2 regions of the Streptomyces sp. NPDC002853 genome follow, and region 1 is predicted to be linked to the other one. Evidence: riboswitches for the same ligand, from Rfam matches in the RefSeq annotation. Region 1 holds a riboswitch; the other holds the start of a gene.
What was found. A riboswitch is a leader RNA that binds a small molecule or an ion and turns the genes downstream of it on or off. The one in region 1 is predicted to bind S-adenosylmethionine.

Region 1 (4,238 bases):
GGTCCTCGAGCTCGATCTCCTTGGCGATGGAAACACCATCGTTGGTGATCGTGGGGGCACCCCACTTCTTCTCGAGGACGACGTTGCGACCCTTGGGGCCCAGGGTCACCTTGACGGCGTCGGCGAGCTGGTTCATGCCGCGCTCGAGGCCGCGCCGTGCCTCCTCGTCGAACGCGATGATCTTGGCCATGTGAAGTGGTCCTCCCGGACAGGGGTGGCATGCTTCCGGATCGCGCCAGCGCCCGCGACGGACGGCCTGCAAGCCTTGTGGTTCCTTGCCCCACCCGGCCTGCGGGCCTCACCGACCCGATCCAAGTTCTGTCACTCTCACTGGGAGAGTGCTAAGCCCAATGATTAGCACTCGACCCCTGCGAGTGCAAGCGCCTCTCATGGATCGCGGACGCGGGAGGGGGCGCGCGGCCAGAAGTGCGCCGCGGACGCACGAGGGGCCCACACCCCTGTCGGGATGCGGGCCCCTCGTCACTCGCTAAGTTCGCTGGCCGATCGCGCCGAGATCAGACGGCGAGCTTGACCATGTCCGCCTGCGGACCCTTCTGGCCCTGCGAGATCTCGAACTCCACTCGCTGACCTTCTTCAAGGGTGCGGTAGCCGTCCATCTGAATCGCGCTGTAGTGGACGAAAACATCCGCACCACCGTCGACCGCGATGAAGCCGTACCCCTTCTCCGCGTTGAACCACTTGACGGTGCCCTGAGCCATGCCTAACTCCCCTATTACTGGCCCTTGCACGGACCCGCACTTCGCGGACCCGGGTCAGACCTCACCCCCCCAATGGGTTGTGGAGGCGTGCGCCGGAACGCGTCGACCGCGGCTGAATGTATCTGTCCAACTGCCCTCTGCAACAGGTCAATCGGACGAGAATTCTGGGCACGCCTGATCGGTAATATGCGGAGAATTCACCGGAGTTCAGGGCAAGTCGGGCCAGACAAATGCCACGGGAAGGGCAAATGGGCAGTGCACTTTGGCTACTTCTTGTCGCCCTCGGGGCGACTTCGTATATGCGCTCGGCACAAACGGGGAAGCTCGTTTCCCAACTGTACCGCGCTCAACCACATGGAATTGCCCCCTCCGCTTCTCTCGCGGAGGGGGCAACAAGGATTACGCAGGGTATTTCCTTAAAGAATCAACCAGGCTCAGCCACCCGCGACGGCGGGGATGATGGAGATCCCCGCGCCGTCCGGCGTCGCGGTCTCCAGGCCCTGCTCGAAGCGGACGTCGTCGTCGTTCACGTAGACGTTCACGAAGCGCCGCAGCTTGCCCTGGTCGTCCAGGACGCGGGCGGCGATACCGGCGTGGTTCTTCTCCAGGTCGGCGATGACCTCGGAGAGGTTCGCCCCCTCGGCGGCGACCTCGGACTGACCGCCGGTGTAGGTGCGAAGAATGGTGGGGATGCGGACGTTTACGCTCATGGATTCACCTCGGGGTGCGTGGGGCCCCTTCAGGGGCGCGGGGAACTGCGCGACCAGCCACAACGGTCCGCAGGCGGAAAGAAGGCTCAGGCCCTACGGCGGCTAACCGGCAAGACCAGCGGAGCGAAACGCGTCAAGGCTGGGCTTGATCGTCGCCGTCGCCTGAGACGTCTCGGCAACGGCGTCGAGGGTCTTGAGCCCATCGCCCGTGTTCAACACGACCGTGGTCAGCGAGGGATCGATGAGCCCCGCATCGAGCAGCTTCTTCGTGACGCCCACGGTCACGCCGCCCGCGGTCTCCGCGAAGATCCCTTCCGTGCGAGCGAGAAGCTTGATCGCGTCCACGACCTGCTCGTCGTTCACGTCCTCCACCGCACCGCCCGTGCGACGCGCGATGTCCAGGACGTACGGCCCGTCGGCGGGGTTGCCGATGGCGAGCGACTTGGCGATGGTGTTCGGCTTCTGGGGGCGCACGACGTCGTGCCCGGCCTTGAAGGCGGTGGACACCGGCGAGCAGCCCTCGGCCTGCGCCCCGAAGATCTTGTAGGGCTTGTCCTCGACCAGACCCAGCTGGATGAGCTCCTTCAGACCCTTGTCGATCTTCGTGAGCTGCGAGCCCGAGGCGATCGGGATGACCAGCTGGTCGGGAAGGACCCACCCCAGCTGCTCGCAGATCTCGTACGCGAGGGTCTTGGAACCCTCGCCGTAGTACGGCCGCAGGTTCACGTTCACGAAGCCCCAGCCCTCGCCCAGCGGGTCGCCGATGAGCTCGGAGCAGAAGCGGTTCACGTCGTCGTAGTTGCCCTCGATGCCGACGAGCTCGCCGCCGTACACCGCGGCCATGACGACCTTGCCCTGCTCCAGGTCGTGCGGGATGAACACGCAGGAGCGGAAGCCGGCGCGGGCCGCGGCGGCACCGACGGCGCCCGCGAGGTTGCCGGTGGAGGAACAGGAGAGCGTGGTGAAGCCGAAGGCGCGCGCGGCCTCGATGGCCTGCGCGACGACGCGGTCCTTGAAGGAGTGCGTCGGGTTGCCGGAGTCGTCCTTGACGAACAGCTTGCCCTGCTCGACGCCGAGCTCACGGGCGAGGTTGTCGGCCTTGACGAGCTTGGTCCAGCCGGGGTTGATGTTCGGCTTCTCGGCGACGTTCGCCGGGACGGGAAGGAGCGGGGCGTAGCGCCAGATGTTGTCGGGGCCGGCCTCGATCTGCTTCCTGAGCGCCTCGGGGTCACCGGTCGGCAGGTCGTACGCCACTTCGAGCGGGCCGAAACAGGCCTGACAGGCGAAGATCGGGCCGAGGGCGTAGAGCTCGCCGCACTCGCGGCAAGAGAGGCCCGATGCGGGGCCGAGGTCCACGGAACCCGTGGAAGCCTGGGTGGAAGGGGTGGTGTCGTTCGTTGCGACAGTCTGCGCAGCCATGGAGGCGAGGCCCTTTCTCCTCATCTTCCCCGCGACGAATTTCGCCGCGAGACGGAATTGGCACCTTCCCCACCGAGACCTCGCGTGCGCGGTCGGCGGGATGGTTGCCGGGGCTTCAACGGGCCGTATCCCTCTGCCCCTCTGGATGAGCGGTATGGCGCCGGGGGCTTCAGGGGCCCCAGGGCATTTGTCGCGCGATGACCCCGGCATGCGATGGTCATCGGCGTTGTTCAAGACTGTAACCGACGGCCTGGACCCTTGAGATAGTCGTCCGAACCGCGAGATGGATCACATGTAGGCCACACACAGGAGGAGCCACCCGTGCTGGAAGAGGCCGAGCGCTGGCTGACCAGGCGTTCCTGGTCCGTTGCCGACCGTCCGCTCAGCGCGCTCGTCGCCGCCAAGCGGGCGTCGGGGACCTCGGTGAGCGTCGTGCTGCCCGCGCTCGACGAGGAGGGGACGGTCGGCGAGATCGTCGCCGAGATCCGCCGTGAGCTGGTCGAGAAGGCCGCTCTCGTCGACGAGCTCGTGGTGATCGACTCCGGCTCGCGGGACCGTACGGCCGAGGTCGCCCGGAAGGCGGGCGCGCGGGTCGTGCACCGGGACGTGATCCTGCCGCGCATCCCGGCCGTGCCCGGCAAGGGCGAGGTCATGTGGCGCTCGCTCCTGGTGACCGGCGGTGACATCGTCGCGTTCGTCGACGCGGACCTGCGGGAGTTCTCGGCGGACTTCGTCACCGGCATAGTGGGCCCGCTCCTGACCGAGCCCGACGTACACCTCGTGAAGGCGATGTACGACCGTCCCCTGGGTGAGACCGCAGGTCAGGGCGGCCGGGTCACGGAGCTGATGGCGCGCCCGCTGCTGAACATGCACTGGCCCCAACTGGCCGGATTCGTCCAGCCGTTGGGCGGCGAGTACGCGGCGCGCAGGTCCCTCCTGGAGCGGCTGCCGTTCCCCGTCGGTTACGGGGTGGAGCTGGGGCTGCTCGTCGACGCGCTGCACACCGTGGGCCTCGACGCGCTCGCGCAGGTCGATGTCGGGGTGCGCAAGCACCGGCACCAGGACGGGCAGGCGCTCGGCCGGATGGCGGCGGCGATCTACCGGACGGCGCAGCTGCGGCTCGCGCGCGGCCATCTCGTACGGCCCGAGCTCACCCAGTTCGAACGGGGCGAGCAGGGGTTCGAGCCGCGGACCCATTCGGTGGACACGGAGGAGCGGCCACCGATGAGCGGCATCGCGGAGTACACGGCTCGCCGCGTGGCGTAACCGCCCCAAGCCGGGCATTTTGTCTACATTCCCCACTTATGTGGGTCAGACAAGCAGTGGGAAGCGCGCTACGCGTCGGTGCCGTGGCCTTGGCGACGGCCACCCTCGCGGCAGGAGCACTCGG
Region 2 (4,238 bases), on a different contig from region 1:
AGGCGCTCGGCCGTGGTGGCGAGTTCCTCACCGACGCGACCGAACGAGCCCTGCGGATGATCGTCCTGGGGTCACGCCTGAGGGGACGGTCCAAGGCTCAGGCGGCGTTGGTGTCCGGCACGCAACGCCCGTCCTCGGTGCGGTAGTTCCAGCGTGCGCCGTCCGCCACGAGCTCCTTGACGGCGCGCACGAAACGCTCCACGTGCTCGTCCGGGGTGCCCGCGCCGAAGCTGACGCGGATCGCGTTCAGGGACTTCTCGCCGGGCGCGGCCTCGGGGGCACCGCACTCGCCCTGGGTCTGCGGGTCGCTGCCGAGGAGGGTGCGCACCAGCGGGTGGGCGCAGAAGAGGCCGTCGCGTACGCCGATGCCGTACTCGGCGGAGAGCGCGGCGGCGAAGTGCGAGCTGTTCCAGCCCTCCACGACGAAGGAGATGACACCGACGCGCGGCGCGTCGTCGCCGAAGAGCGAGAGCACCTTCACGGCGGGCACCTCGGCGAGGCCCTCGCGGACCTTGGCGATGAGGTGACGCTCACGGGCGACGAGCTCGTCGAAGCCGGCCTCGGTCAGCGCCTTGCAGGCGGCGGCGATGGAGTACACGCCGATGACGTTCGGCGAACCGGCCTCGTGCCGCGCCGCGGTGTCGTGCCACTCGACGTCCACTCCGCCGTCCGTACGCCGCGCGACCTTCCGCGACGCGCCGCCGCCCGCGAGGTACGGCTCGGCCGCCCGCAGCCAGTCGGAGCGGCCCGCGAGGACGCCCGATCCGAAGGGCGCGTACAGCTTGTGGCCGGAGAAGGCGACCCAGTCGACGTCCAGCTCAGCGATGGAGACCGGGTGGTGGGGCGCGAGCTGCGCGGCGTCCAGGACGATGCGGGCACCGTGCGCGTGAGCGGCGGCGGCCAGCTCCTTGACCGGCCACAGCTCACCGGTGACATTCGACGCGCCGGTCACGCAGACCAGGGCGGGGCCGTAGGGGTCGCGGTCGGCGAGGGCGCGCTCCAGGGTGGCGACGGCCTGGTCGGCGGTGCGCGGGGCGTTCAGGTACGTCACGCGGGCGTCGCGCCACGGAAGCAGCGAGGCGTGGTGCTCGGTCTCGAAGACGAAGACCTGGCAGTCGGCGGGCAGCGCGGCGGCGAGCAGGTTGAGCGAGTCGGTGGTCGAGCGGGTGAAGACGACCTGGTCGTCCTCGCGGCAGCCGAGGAACTCGGCGACGGTGACCCGGCTGTTCTCGAAGAGGTCGGTGGAGAGCTGCGAGAGGTACCCGGCACCGCGGTGCACGCTGCCGTAGTACGGCGCGTAGGCGGCCACGTCGTCCCACACCCGCTGCAGGGCCGGGGCGCTGGCCGCGTAGTCGAGCGCGGCGTAGGTCACCTCGCCGCCGGTGACGAGCGGCACGGTGACGTCACGGCCGAGCACCGGCAGCGGCGCGGCACAGCAGGGGTCGGCGGACTCGGCGGAGACGGACTCGGCGGAGACGGCTTCGGTGGTGGCGACAGAGCGTGCGGACATGGCGAACTCCCGTGGGAAGGCAGGCGAGTTCACTGCGAGAGCGCGCGTACGGCGCCGCAGTGAAGAAGAAAAAGGGGGTGCGGAAAAGGGGCCGGAAAGCCCTATCGCATTCGCTTGCTCACGAGACTGCTCCCTTGAGGACCAGGACCCCAGGGTTGTTCGCAGGGGTCCGCGCTTGCCATGGACCTTGCTGTCCACGGCCTGGTCTTCACCCGGGGCACCCCGCCACGGACGGAGGGTTGCCGGACAGCGAGCCGGGGCCTAATCGCTGTCACTCATGACCTGCGCAGCATCTTGCCACACGATCTTCTCGGTGCCCACCGCAGTCCGGATGCCGGACTGCGGTGGGCGCCACACTCACCTGTTGCTGGCCGCCACCCACAGCTCGAGGGCCTTCTTCGCCGACCCGGAGTCGATCGACTCCGCCGCCTTCGCGATGCCGGCGCCGATCTGCTCCACCAGGGTCCCCTCGCCCGGCGAGAGGGCCACCAGGGCCGCCGCCGTGTTGAGCAGGACGGCGTCCCGCACAGGGCCCTTCTCGCCGTCCAGGAGGCGCAGCGCCACCTCGGCGTTGTACGAGGCGTCGGCGCCCCGCAGCGCCTCGACGGGGACGAGGTCGATGCCGACGTCCCGCGGGTCGAAGGCCTCCTCGCGCACGGCTCCGTCCCGCACCACCCAGACCCGGGAGGTCGAGGTGGTCGTCAGCTCGTCGAGACCGTCGTCGCCGCGGAAGACCAGGGAGGAGTGCCCGCGCTCGGCGAAGACCCCGGCCACGATCGGCGCCATCCTCGGGTCGGCCACGCCGACCGCCTGGGCCCGCACCTTGGCCGGGTTGGTGAGCGGACCGAGGGCGTTGAAGACGGTCCGGATGCCCAACTGGCTGCGCGCCCCGCCCGCGTGCCGCAGCGCCGGGTGGAACTTCACGGCGAAGCAGAAGGTGATCCCGGCTTCCTCGGCCACCTCGACGACGCGATGCAGCGGCAGCTCCAGGTTCACCCCGAGCTTCTCCAGGACGTCGGAGGCTCCCGAGGCGCTGGATGCGGCGCGGTTGCCGTGCTTGACGACCTTCGCGCCCGCGCCCGCGGCCACGATCGCGGACATCGTGGAGATGTTGACGGTCTTGGCTCCGTCACCGCCGGTGCCGACGATGTCGACGGTCCGCCCCGGCACCTCGATCACGTTCGCGTGCTCGTACATCGTGCGGACGAGGCCGGAGATCTCGTCCACGGTCTCGCCCTTGGCCCGCAGGGCGACGACGAAACCCGCGATCTGCGCGTCGGTCGCCTCGCCGCGCATGATGCGGTCCATGGCCCAGGCCGTGTCCTCGGCGCTCTGGTCGCGGCCGTCGAGCAGGCCGTTCAGTACACCGGGCCAGGAACGGGCCGCCGCGGTGTCGCCTCCTGCGGGGGTCACAGCGCTCATCTGCCGCTCCTGGGTTCGTTCAGACGTAGGACAGGAACACCTTATCCAGCTCCGGGGACGGCAAAGAGCCCCGTCCATGCACTGGATGCATGGGACGGGGCTCTCGCCGTGGCGACCTGGGTCGGAACTTCGATACGTCAGAGCTTCAGGGATCAGTGGTGGCCGTGGCCGCTCGTGATCTCCTTGTACTCCTCGGTGGTGGGCTTGGGGATCTGGTTGTCCTCCCCGTAGTAGCCCTTGCTGAGCTTGGCCCGGAGCTTCTGCGAACCGGACACCTTGCGCTCGACGCCGTTCTCGTCGACCGCGGGGCCGATCTCGAGCGGCGCGTACTGCTCGTGCGCGGTGAGCGTGTGCAGCTGCTCCTGGCCCAGCGGCTCGTGGACCTCGATGAACTCACCGTGCGGCAGGCGCTTGATGATGCCCGACTCGCGTCCGTGCAGGACCTTGTCCTTGTCACGCCGCTGCAGACCCAGGCAGATCCGCTTGGTGATGATGAAGGCGAGGACCGGTGCCACGAAGAAGGCGATGCGCACGAACCAGGTGATCGCGTTGATCGACAGGTGGAAGTGCGTGGCCCAGAGGTCGTTTCCACCACCGATCAGCAGCACCATGTACCAGGTGATCCACGCGACACCGAAGCCCGTACGGGTCGGGACGTTGCGCGGGCGGTCCAGGATGTGGTGCTCGCGCTTGTCGCCGGTGACCCAGGACTCGATGAACGGGTAGACCGCGATGGCGACCAGGACCAGCGGGAAGATCACCAGCGGGATGAACACGCCCAGGACGAGCGTGTGACCCCAGGCGTTGATCTCCCAGCCCGGCATGACACGGATCAGGCCTTCGGAGAAGCCCATGTACCAGTCGGGCTGCGCTCCGGTGGAGACCTGGTCCGGACGGTAGGGACCGAGCGCCCAGATCGGGTTGATCGTGGCGATCGCCGAGATGGCCGCGATCACACCGAAGACCAGGAAGAAGAAGCCTCCGGCCTTCGCCATGTAGACGGGCAGCAGCGGCATGCCGACGACGTTCTTGTTCGTCTTGCCGGGTCCCGCGAACTGGGTGTGCTTGTGGTAGAAGACCAGGATCAGGTGCGCCACCACGAGCCCGAGCATGATGCCCGGCAGCAGCAGGATGTGCACCGAGTAGAACCGGGCCACGAAGTCGCCGCCGGGGAACTCCCCGCCGAACAGGAACATCGCCAGGTACGTGCCCACGATCGGCACGGACAGGACGGCGCCCTGCATGAAGCGCACACCGGTACCGGAGAGCAGGTCGTCGGGGAGCGAGTAACCGGTGAAGCCGGTGA

Region 2: another riboswitch for S-adenosylmethionine. It lies ahead of ACWD02_RS00280 (aminotransferase class V-fold PLP-dependent enzyme); the one in region 1 lies ahead of thrC (threonine synthase).

Annotation. Positions count from the first base shown of each region.
Region 1 is NZ_JBSFUS010000009.1:352,110-356,347, forward strand. Features, by position in the region: gene groL (chaperonin GroEL) at 1-190, opposite strand, end outside; gene ACWD02_RS26160 (cold-shock protein) at 516-719, opposite strand; gene ACWD02_RS26165 (MoaD/ThiS family protein) at 1,154-1,429, opposite strand; gene thrC (threonine synthase) at 1,532-2,848, opposite strand; SAM riboswitch class I at 2,866-3,000, opposite strand; gene ACWD02_RS26175 (glucosyl-3-phosphoglycerate synthase) at 3,170-4,114, shown strand; gene ACWD02_RS26180 (hypothetical protein) at 4,204-4,238, shown strand, end outside.
Region 2 is NZ_JBSFUS010000001.1:53,944-58,181, forward strand. Features, by position in the region: gene ACWD02_RS00275 (glycerate kinase family protein) at 1-146, shown strand, start outside; gene ACWD02_RS00280 (aminotransferase class V-fold PLP-dependent enzyme) at 98-1,510, opposite strand; SAM riboswitch class IV at 1,677-1,793, opposite strand; gene trpD (anthranilate phosphoribosyltransferase) at 1,868-2,932, opposite strand; gene qcrB (cytochrome bc1 complex cytochrome b subunit) at 3,085-4,238, opposite strand, start outside.